DNA from 2 places in the Mesorhizobium sp. WSM4845 genome. Region 1 is predicted to be linked to the other one. Evidence: predicted binding sites of a transcription regulator. Region 1 holds the regulator's gene; the other holds the start of a gene.
What was found. Region 1 encodes LexA, which represses DNA repair genes until DNA is damaged. Its sites were predicted from a motif close to TGTTCNNNNTGTGTTCNG; they were not measured.
Positions count from the first base shown of each region.

Region 2: the regulator LexA is predicted to act here: its motif matches at 2,957-2,974, upstream of AC0L2C_RS27140 (ATP-dependent helicase).

Region 1 is NZ_JBVVQA010000005.1:237,988-243,596, forward strand. It holds gene gltX (glutamate--tRNA ligase) at 1-414, opposite strand, end outside; gene AC0L2C_RS08690 (ComEC/Rec2 family competence protein) at 516-2,972, shown strand; gene lexA (transcriptional repressor LexA) at 2,966-3,703, opposite strand; gene AC0L2C_RS08700 (molybdopterin molybdotransferase MoeA) at 3,808-5,013, opposite strand; gene moaC (cyclic pyranopterin monophosphate synthase MoaC) at 5,013-5,510, opposite strand; gene trpC (indole-3-glycerol phosphate synthase TrpC) at 5,577-5,609, opposite strand, start outside.
Region 2 is NZ_JBVVQA010000030.1:72,242-77,850, reverse strand. It holds gene AC0L2C_RS27145 (ABC transporter permease) at 1-210, shown strand, start outside; gene AC0L2C_RS27140 (ATP-dependent helicase) at 220-2,916, opposite strand; gene AC0L2C_RS27135 (dienelactone hydrolase family protein) at 3,217-4,122, shown strand; gene AC0L2C_RS27130 (EamA family transporter) at 4,123-5,028, opposite strand; gene AC0L2C_RS27125 (Lrp/AsnC family transcriptional regulator) at 5,118-5,603, shown strand.

The DNA.
Region 1 (5,609 bases):
GCCAACCGGTGCCTCTGACGGGTCGCGGTCGCGCCAGCGGCCGTCATAGCGGGGAGGCAAGCCCTTGGCCCGCGCACTCTCGCGCATCGCCTCCAGCTCGGCCGGCGTCGCATAGCAGTAATAGGCTTTGCCGAGGCGCACCAGCTCCTCGGCAACCGCGCGGTGGCGCGGCGCGCGCTCGAACTGCGATACCGGCTCGCCGTCCCAGGTGAGGCCAAGCCAGGAGAGCCCATCGAGGATGGCAGCGGTTGCCGCATCGGTCGAACGCTCGCGATCGGTGTCCTCGATGCGCAGCAGCATCCTGCCGCCGGTGTGTTTCGCATACAGCCAGTTGAACAGCGCCGTGCGCGCCCCGCCAATATGCAGGAATCCGGTGGGCGAAGGGGCAAAACGGGTGACGACCTTGTCGGACATGGAACTCCTGGGCAAGCGCAGAAAACGGATGTGGTGCGCGGACTTTCGCGCGTCGCGCGTTCATGTAGCATAGGAGGTCAAGGGCGCAAGGGGCGAACCCTATGGCTGGACCAGGCCGCGGCGTGGACGAGAGCGAGGGCGCGACCGCAAGCGTCAGCGAACGATCGCTGTTTGCCGACGTTCCTCACACTGAGGCGCTACCCGTTTCGCTGCCTGCGTCGCCGCTGAGCATCCAACCTCTTTCGCCGGATCGCCCGGCGCCGATACCGGCTTCAGCACCCGGCCCTGTCATTCGTTTTCGCCGACAGCTCAGCCATCTTTCACCATCCGGTGTCCGCAACAGCGTGGCCGCGGCAGCCGGCCTGGAACTCGACCGGGGCGTCGCCTTCCTGCTGGTGCCGGTTTTCCTGGCATGCGGGGTGATCGTCTATTTTTCGCTTGCCGTCGAACCGGACTTTGCCCAGCCCATCGCCGTCGTGGTCCTTACGGCATTGTGTGCGGCCGTCACGCGCTCACGCCGCAAAACGCACCTGTGCTTCATGGCAGCGTTGCTGTGCGCGCTTGGTGTGCTCGCCGCCAAGGTTGAAACCTGGCGCGCCGGAACGAAGATGCTCGGTTCGGAAATCCAGACCCGGCTGACCGGCCGTGTCGTCAGGCTCGACCAGATGGCGAACGGCCGGATCAGGCTGACCATCGATGTGATGTCGACCGCCCGGCCGACACTGCGTTATGCACCCGAACGTGTCAGGGTGTCGGCACGCAAGATTCCCGCTGAGATGACCGCAGGCTCGGTGGCAACCGGCTATGTGAGGCTTCTGCCTCCGACTGGCCCGGTCAGACCGGACAGCTTTGACTTTTCCTTTGACAGCTATTTCGCCGGTATCGGTGCCAGTGGCTTTTTCCTCGGCAGTCCAAAGATCGTCGTCTCCGAAGATGCACCGTTAACCGCACGCCTTTCTTCGTCGATCGAGAAGGCGCGCGAAACCATCGCCGACCATATCAGGGACAGCATCGGTGGTGCCGAGGGGGAGATTGCCGCTGCGCTGATCGTCGGCGTGCGTGCCGGCATCCCCGAAGAGATAAACGAATCGATGCGGCGCACCGGCATCTACCACATCATCTCCATTTCCGGCCTGCACATGGCGCTTGTCGCCGGCACCGTCATGGGATTGCTGCGCGGCGCCTTTGCGCTGTTTCCCGACTTTTCGTCGCGCCGGCCGGTCAAAAAATATGCGGCTGCTGCCGCACTCGTCTCCATCGCTGCCTATCTGATCTTTTCCGGTATCGTGGTCGCGGCTGAACGCAGCTTCATCATGCTGGCGGTAATGCTTGTCGCCGTGCTGTTCGACCGGGCGGCACTCACCATGCGCAACCTGGCGATTTCGGCCATCGCCGTTATCGTCGTGTCGCCGCACGAGGTGGTCGGCGCAAGCTTCCAGATGTCGTTCGCCGCGACTGCGGCTCTCGTGGGCGCCTATGCCGGTTGGTCCGACTATCGTGCCGACAGGGCCAAGGCGCCGCGACAGCGACGGTCACCGGTCGCTTTCGTCACGCGCAAGCTCGTCGCCGGGGCAGGCACCATCGCAATGACCTCCATCATTGCCGGCAGCGCCACCGCGCTCTTCGCCATCTGGCACTTCCAGCGCGTCTCGCCGCTCAGCCTGTTCGCCAATCTGGCCGTCATGCCGATCGTCACGATCGTCATGTTCCTGGCCGTCCTCAGCGCCTTGGCAATGCCTTTCGGCCTCGACGGCCCTTTCCTCTACATGATGGGCAAGGGCCTGACGGCGATGATTGCAATTTCGGGATGGATATCGGAGCGTTCGCCCGTCGATGCAGTCGGCCTGATTTCGTTGCAATCGGTTCTGCTGGTGACGGTCGCCTTAGTCATCGCCACGATGGCGACGACATGGCTGCGGCTTGCCGCACTTCCCTTTGCGCTCGCCGGCCTGCTGACGATTTCCGAGACGCGCACCCCCGACGTGCTGATCTCGGAGGATGCGCATCTGGTGGCGCTGCCGATCGGCGGCGGCGAACTTGCCGTCAACCGGATGCGTTCGAACGAATTCACCACCGACAACTGGAAACATGCGCTGGTTTCAACAACGATCGTCGAGCCGGAGACATTCGAAAAAGGAGATGTGCGGTTCGACATCGCCGATCCGGCCGACCTGCCGCCGGGAGCGCCTTTCACCTGCACTGCCGGCCTGTGCCTGGCCCGGCATCCGTCCGGCGCGCTCATCGCGCTCGCCGACAACCGCAAAACCGCGCGGCCGGCCTGTGCCTTTGCGGATTTGATCGTCATCGACGATGCCACAGCCTATTACAAACTCTGCCGCAACCCGCTGGTTCTCGTCGTCACCAAACGGCAGCTCGCTCGCATGGGCAGTGCCGCCGTCTTCTTCGATCCGCTATCGGCGAAGACGCGCGCAGAAATCCGTTTTGCCGTCAGACAGCCATACAGGCCTTGGCATGAGCAGCGGCGATTTTCGCGCGAGGCGAGGGGCCTGCCGCCATACCGCAGGGCCGAGAAACCCAAGAAGCCTGCCGTTCAGTAACGCCGGATCAGTCCGACGAGCTTGCCCTGCACCTTGACCCGGTCCGGCCCGAAGATGCGCGTCTCGTAGGCCGGATTGGCGGCTTCCAGTGCGATCGAGGCACCTTTGCGGCGGAATCGCTTCAGCGTCGCTTCCTCCTCGTCGACCAGAGCGACAATGATCTCGCCAGGCTGGGCGGTGTCGGCGTTGCGGATGATAACCGTGTCGCCGTCGAAGATGCCGGCCTCGATCATCGAATCCCCCTTGACCTCCAGCGCGTAGTGCGTGCCGCCGGTGATCATGTCCGGTGGCACCGAGATCGAATGCGTCTGGTGCTGGATGGCGTCGATCGGCACACCGGCAGCGATGCGGCCCATCACCGGTATGGAAACGGTGGCAACGACGTCGTCGTCATTGCCGGCCGCACGCATGCGCGAAGGCGCCGGCTTGATCTGGCGTCCGAGGCCGCCCTGGCCAAGGCTGCCTTGAATGACGCTCGGCGAGAATTTGCGCGCCGCATTGAGGCCCGGCGCGATCGAATCGGGCAGGCGCAGCACCTCCAGCGCGCGGGCGCGGTTGGGCAGGCGGCGAATGAAACCGCGTTCCTCCAGCGCCGTGATCAGCCGGTGGATCCCCGATTTGGAGGCGAGGTCGAGCGCTTCCTTCATCTCGTCGAACGAGGGCGGAATGCCGCTTTCCTTCAGTCGCTCGTGGATGAACATCAGCAGTTCATGTTGTTTGCGTGTTAGCATCGCGACCCCCAACAGAATCAGAAAAACAAACCCAGAACAAACACTATCTGTTCCAGTTGTGTTCCGCAACCATTTAAAGTTTAATGAATGTGTTGACGTTTTGTTCAGCGTAGCATCAGCACGCTGCAGGCGGCGCCCGCTGCGGCCGCGGGAGCGAATGGCTCGCGCACGACCAATCCGTTGGCGTCGGCCAGCATTCTGAGCATCGAGGAATCCTGGACACTGAACGGCGTTGCCTCAAGCGTGCCAGCTTCTTCCTTCACCACCGCGCGTACATAGTCCTGCCTGAGATCGTTGGCCGGCATGGCGGCGCCGAGCCGCGCCTGACGCATGTCCTGGCGAAACGCGCGGCCGCCGAGCCGCGCCAGCAGCGGCTTCAGAAAGAGCTGCGTGCAGACCAGGCTGGCCACCGGATTGCCGGGCAGGCCGATGCAGCGGATGGCGCCCAGCCGCCCGAACATCAATGGCTTGCCGGGCCGCATGGCGATTTTCCAGAAATCGAGCGCCATGCCTTCGCCGGTCAGCACGTCATGGACGAGGTCGTGGTCGCCGACCGAGGCGCCGCCCAGCGTAACGATGACGTCCGCGCCTGCGGCGACGGCTTTTTTCACCAGCGCGGCGATCGCCTCCTTGCGGTCGGGGGCGATGCCGAGATCGAGTGCGCAGGCGCCAACCGAGCGGGCCGCGGCGGCGACGCCATAGGCATTGGAGGAGATGATCTGGTCGGGGCCAAGGTCGCTGCCCGGCGGCAGCAATTCGTCGCCGGTGGCGATGATGGCGACCAGCGGCCGTTTCACCACGCGGACCTGCTGGTGGTTGGCCGACGCCGCCAGCGACAATGCCGCGGGATCAAGCAGGCGGCCTTTCTCCAGCAGCATGTCGCCCTGCAAGAAATCGAGCCCGAGGCGGCGGATGTTGCGGCCTTCAACCGTCGGCGCGGTCACTTCGACCATGCCGCCGCCGAGGTCGCGGACATTCTCCTGGATGACGATGGTGTCGGCGCCTCCGGGAAGCGGCGCGCCGGTGAAGATGCGCACGGCCTGCGCCGCGCCGACTGTTCCGGCAAAGCCTCGTCCGGCCGGCGCTATGCCGATCACCGAAAGTCTCGCGGGCACGGACGCGACATCGTCGGCCCGCACGGCATAGCCGTCCATGGCCGACGCGTTGAATGGCGGCTGGGTGCGGAGCGCCATGAGCGGCTCCGCCAGCACGCGGTCGGCGGCATCCATCAGGGCGACGCTTTCAGCCTGCAAGGGCGCAGCATCCGCAAGCAGGTGCTCGAGCGCCTCGGCGACCGCAAGCAGCGCCATTATTGGCCTGCCCCCTGGGCATCCGCCTTGTAGTCGCCGGATTTGCCGCCGGTCTTTTCCACCAGCCTGATGCCGGAGATCGCCATGCCGCGATCGACCGCCTTGGCCATATCATAGATGGTCAGGCAGGCGACCGAGACGGCGGTCAGCGCTTCCATCTCGACGCCGGTCTTGCCGGTGACACGGGCCAGCGCCGTGACCTTCAGGCCGGGCAGCTTCGCGTCAGGTTCGATGTCTACCGATATCTTGGTCAACAGCAGCGGATGGCAGAGCGGGATCAGCTCATGCGTCCTCTTGGCCGCCATGATGCCGGCGATGCGCGCCGTGCCCAGCACGTCGCCCTTCTTGGCATCGCCGTCGAGAATCATTTTCAGCGTTTCGGGCCGCATCGAGACAAGACCTTCGGCGATTGCCGTGCGGGTCGTCTCCGCCTTGTCGCCGACATCGACCATATTGGCTTCGCCTTCCGCGCCAAGATGGGTGAGGGCGGCCGACATCGTCAGGTCACCCTGGAGCGACGTGCGTCCGTTTGGACGCACAAACTACACTCTGACGCTTTGTATCTATGCATCATGCTCTCCGAACATCGATTGCGA
Region 2 (5,609 bases), on a different contig from region 1:
GTGCTGGCATCGGTGTTCGTTGGCGGCACGCCGACCTGGGGCGGCATCGGTACCGTGGTCGGCGGCGCCATCGGCGCCGTTACCGTGTCGTTCATCCAGACCGGCGTCGTCGCGGCAGGCCTGAGCGGCTTCTATGTACAGTTCTTCAACGGGCTGATCATCATCCTGTCGCTGCTCGGCCACAAATGGAACCAGGCGCGGTATCGGTGAGGGGGAGACTCACACCCCGGTGACAAACCCGTCCAGCACGCGTTTCTGGCCGGCCTTGTCGAAGTCGATGGTCAGCTTGTTGCCGTCGATGGCAGAAATGTTGCCGTTGCCGAATTTCTGGTGGAAGACGCGATCGCCGACGCTGAAGCGGGATGGCGTGTCGGCGACGGACTTGGCGACCAGTTCGCCGTCGATGGTGCGGCCCTTGATCGAGGTGCGGCCGGCACCATAGCCACTGTCGGTCTCGCCATAGCCGATGCGCTCGACCTGGTGGCCGGAGCGCGAGCCCCAGTTGCGGTCGGTCGCCTCGGTGCGGTTCTGCTGCGCGCGCTGCCAGCCCGGCGTTGCATAGGTGCTGGAGAAGGCGCCGGATTTTTCTGCGCCGACATTGTCGAAGCGCGAAGCGCCGTAAGGATTCTGCCGTCCTGCCGCCTGGCCGCCTCGTCCGGAGGCGAAGGAGCCGCCGCCATAGGCATTGCCGTAGCCGCCATAGGAGTTGCCGCTCTCGGCGACCTCGACATGGGCTTCCGGCAATTCATCGAGGAAGCGCGACGGGATCGTCGATTGCCACAGGCCGTGGATGCGGCGGTTGGAGACGAACCACAAATGCAGGTTCTTCTTGGCGCGGGTCAGCCCGACATAGGCCAGCCGCCGCTCTTCCTCGAGCCCGGAGCGGCCGCCCTCGTCGAGCGCGCGCTGATGCGGGAACAGTCCTTCCTCCCAGCCGGGCAGAAAAACTGTCTCGAATTCGAGGCCCTTGGCCGAATGCAGCGTCATGATGTTGACGGCGTCGAGCTCGGCGTTCTGCTCGGCGTCCATCACCAGCGCTACATGTTCGAGGAAGGAGCGCAGCGATTCGTACTCCTCCATGGAGCGGATCAGTTCCTTGAGGTTTTCCAGCCGGCCGGGCGCTTCTACAGAGCGGTCGTTCTTCCACATGTCGGTGTAGCCGCTCTCCTCCAGGATGGTCTCGGCCAGCTCGGTGTGCGGCGTGGTCTCCAGCGCCTTCTGCCAGCGCTCGAAATTGGCGGCGACCTCGCGCAACGCTGCGCGCGGCTTTGGCTTCAGCTCGTCGCTCTCAGCGAGTTTTTCTGCAGCCTCCAGCATCGGGATGCGCAGCGCCCTGGCGGTGTCGTGGATCTGGCGGATGGTGGCTTCGCCCAGCCCGCGCTTCGGCACATTGACGATGCGCTCGAAGGCGAGGTCGTCTGCGCCTTGCGCGACGACGCGGAAGAAGGCCAGGGCGTCGCGGATTTCGAGGCGCTCGTAAAAGCGCGGGCCGCCGATGACGCGGTAGTTGAGGCCAAGGGTGACGAAGCGGTCCTCGAACTCGCGCATCTGGAAGGACGCGCGGACAAGAATGGCCATATCGTTGAGATTGTGCTTCTGCCGCTGGTAGGCCTCGATGGTTTCGCCAACGGCGCGCGCCTCTTCCTCGGAATCCCAGGCGGCATGGACATGCACCTTCTCGTCGTCCTCGGCGATCTTTTCGGTGAACAGCGTCTTGCCGAAGCGGCTTTCATTGTGGGCGATGAGGTGGGAGGCGGTGCCGAGGATGTGCGCGGTGGAGCGGTAGTTGCGTTCCAGACGGATGATCGTGGCGCCGGGGAAATCCTTGTCGAAGCGCAGGATGTTGTCGACTTCGGCCCCGCGCCAGCCATAGATCGACTGGTCGTCGTCGCCGACGCAGCAGATGTTGACTTTATTTTCGCTCACGGGCTGTTCCGCGCCTGCCGGCGCGGGCCCGGCCCCCCTTTTTTGCGCGCCTTCGGCGTCGCGGGAGGGGCCTCGCAAGGGCTCGGACGCCCGGTCGGGCTTGCGGCCTTCGGCCGTTTGCAAACCTGTTGATGTTGAAGCTCGTCCGGCATCCGGCCGCTGCGCCAGCAGCCGCAGCCACATGTATTGGGCGGTGTTGGTGTCCTGGTACTCGTCGACGAGGATGTAGCGGAAGCGCTTGTGGTATTCCTTCAGCACGTCCGGATTGGCGCGGAAGATACGGATCGGGTGGCACAGGAGATCGCCGAAGTCGCAGGCGTTCAGCGTCTTCAGGCGCTCCTGATAAGCCTTGTAGAGTTCACGCCCCTTGCCGTTGGCGAAGGCGCGGGCGTCGCCCTCGGCAATCTCGGCGGGGCCAAGCCCCTTGTTCTTCCAGCCGTCGATCATCTGGGCGAACTGCTTGGCCGGCCAGCGTTTGTCGTCCAGCCCTTCGGCCTGGATGAGCTGCTTGATCAGGCGCACGACGTCGTCGGTGTCGAGAATGGTGAAGTCGGATCTGAGCCCGGCAAGTTCGGCGTGGCGGCGCAGCAGCTTCACTCCAATCGAGTGGAAGGTGCCGAGCCACGGCATGCCTTCGACATTGCCTTCGCCGATCAGCAGGCCGATACGCTGCTTCATCTCGCGCGCCGCCTTGTTGGTGAAGGTGACGGCGAGGATCTGCGACGGGAAGGCCTTGCCGGTGGCGAGGATGTGAGCGATGCGGGTGGTCAGCACGCGCGTCTTGCCTGTGCCGGCGCCGGCCAGCACCAGCACCGGACCCTCGGTGGTTTCCACCGCCAGCCGCTGCTCGGGGTTGAGCCCGTTCAGATAATCGGGCGCATTGGCATGGCCGCTGCGGGCAGCCATGGCGCGCGCAGCAATGCCCGACGGGGCCACGGGCCGCGCGTTCGGTTCATCAAAAAAAGGCATATCTTCCGAAAAGCCGGACATCTCCCCCGAATGTAGTGATTCGGCAGCGAAAGGCCAGAAGTGTCTCCGTTTTGTTCTCTGTCCAGCCGGGGGAGTTGCAAATCCTATGGCACGCCAGCCATAGCGCCGGCCTGCTCGACAGGCACGGCGGGTCGGAGAAAGTGGGACAGCGCACCAGTCGAACGGTGTCATCCTGGACCAGCCGCCGGTCTGGCGGACCTGCGCTCGCGTCAGCAGCGCCTCACCGATCCGTGACTGGACCGTGCGGGCTTCTACCCTATCTTGCGCGGCGGACATGTTCCCGAAGCCGAGGAGAGCGCCATGACAAAACCGAGCCCTGCCAACCCCGCCGTCAACAGGCCCGCCATTACCCAGGCTATGATCGACGCCTATGACGAATACACGCATCTGACGCTCGACCGGCGGCGCTTCATGGAACAATTGACCAGGCTTGCCGGATCAGGTGCGGCGGCCGCCGCAATCGCGCCGCTGCTGGCGGCGAATTCAGCCCGGGCGGCGATTGTTGCCGAGGACGATTCACGCGTGACGGGCGAGGACATCAGCTATCCCGGCAGCGGTGGCGAGATGAAGGGCTATCTGGTCAAGCCGGCCGGCCAGTCCGGCAAGCTCGGCACCGTCATCGTCGTGCATGAGAACAGGGGGCTCAACCCGCATATACGCGATGTGACGCGGCGCGTGGCGCTGGAAGGCTTCGTTGCGCTGGCCCCGGATTTCCTGTCGCCGCTCGGCGGCACGCCGGCCGACGACGACAAGGCGCGCGAGCAGTTTTCCAAGCTCGATCCGGCGCAAACCACTGACAATGCGGTCGCAACGGTCGCTTTCCTCAGGGGCCGCGAGGATGGCAACGGCAAGGTCGGCGCGGTCGGCTTCTGCTGGGGCGGCGCCACGGTGAACACACTGGCTGCCAATGCGCCGGATCTGGCTGCCGCTGTCGCCTATTACGGCATGCAGCCGAAGGCCGAGGATGTGCCGGAGATCAAGGCGGCGCTGCTGCTGCATTATGCCGGGCTCGACACCCGTATCAATGCCGGTATCGACGCCTTCAGGAAGGAGCTCGATGCAGCCGAAGTCGAGTACACGATCCATGTCTATGAAGGCGCCAATCATGCCTTCAACAATGACACGTCGGCGGCTCGCTACGACAAGAACGCGGCGGACCTCGCCTGGGGCCGGACGATCGCCTTTCTCAAGGAGAAGCTTGCCTGATCAGGCATTTGCCGGTTTGTGAAAAGCGACGCCGGCCACCACCAGCGCGATGCCGATGCAATCGGTTGGGCTGGGTATCTGGCGGAGCACAATGACGCCGATCAGCGTGGCGGTGACCGGCAGCAACGACAGCATCAGCGCGAAGCTCGATCGCGGCAGCCGCGACATGGCAAGCTGGTCGCAGATATAGGGGATGACCGACGAGCAGATGCCGACGCCGACGGCGGCGATGAGCAGTGGCGGCGCCGAGAAAGCCGGCAGCGCATCGGTGAAGCCGATCGGCAGCACGATGAGGCAGGCGACCGCCATGGCGGCGCCCAGGCCGGCGATGCCGTCGCCAGCGCCGGCGCGGGCAACGCGATGGCCAAGCACGATGTAGCCGACGAACAGCGCGCCGTTGAGGAAAGCCCAGAACAGCCCGATCGGGTCGCTTGACCATTTGACGTCGATGAGCAGCAAGGTGCCGGTGACGGCAACGGCAAGCGCTGCGAGGTTGCGCGGGCTTCTGACGCCGATCAGCGCAACGCCGATGGTGCCGACGAATTCGATCGCCGCGACTAGCGAGATCGGCAGGCGGTCGAGCGCCAGGTAGAAGGAGCAATTCATCACGCCGAGGCAGGCGCCGAAGGCGAGAAGCAGCAGTCGTGTCGGCCGGTCGGCGCGGGCGAAGACCGTCCACGGCCGGGTCAGCGGCGCAAAGACAAGGGCGGCCGTGACGATGCGCAGCCAGGCCATGCCGAGCACGCCGACATGCGGGAAAAGCAGCACGGCGAAAGCCGGCCCGAGATAATGAAACACAGCGCTGACGCCGAACCAGACATGCGGCGGCAGCGATGTCGCCAGGCTGCCAAAGACAGGGCCGCCGAGGGCTGGGATAGCAGCTGGGGCTTGCGCTTGATCATCCATATGATCATTATCGCAGGCAGATTTACCTGTTTATATGGGCAATGGCCAATCAAAGAGATCGTTTATTCTCCTGAACAAAGGAGTTTTTCCTGAAACGCATTCGAAACGAAAATGCTGATCTGGATGCGGCGGATCTGAAAATCCTGCGCCTGCTGGAAAAGGATGCGCGCACCAGCACTGCCGAACTGGCGCGCTCGGTCGGCCTGTCGGCGCCGAGCGTGGCCGAGCGCATCAAGCGGCTGCAGGAGAGCGGTGTGATCGAGGCCTATACTGTGCGGATCAACCCGGCCGCGCTCGGCATTAAGCTGTCGGCATGGCTGCGGATCAGGCCGGTGCCCGGGCAGTTGGCTGCGGTCGCCGAGATCATCCGCGACTTGCCGGAAATCGCCCAGTGCGATCGGGTGACCGGCGAGGACTGTTTCATCGCGCTGGCGCATGTCGGCTCGGTGGCCGAACTCGAACGGGTGATCGATCGCATCATTCCGTTTGCGATGACCAACACCGCAATCATCCAGTCGTCGCCGGTGGTGGCGCGTTCGCCGCTTGCGGCAGTGTTCGTCAATACATCAGCTTAACTGGAA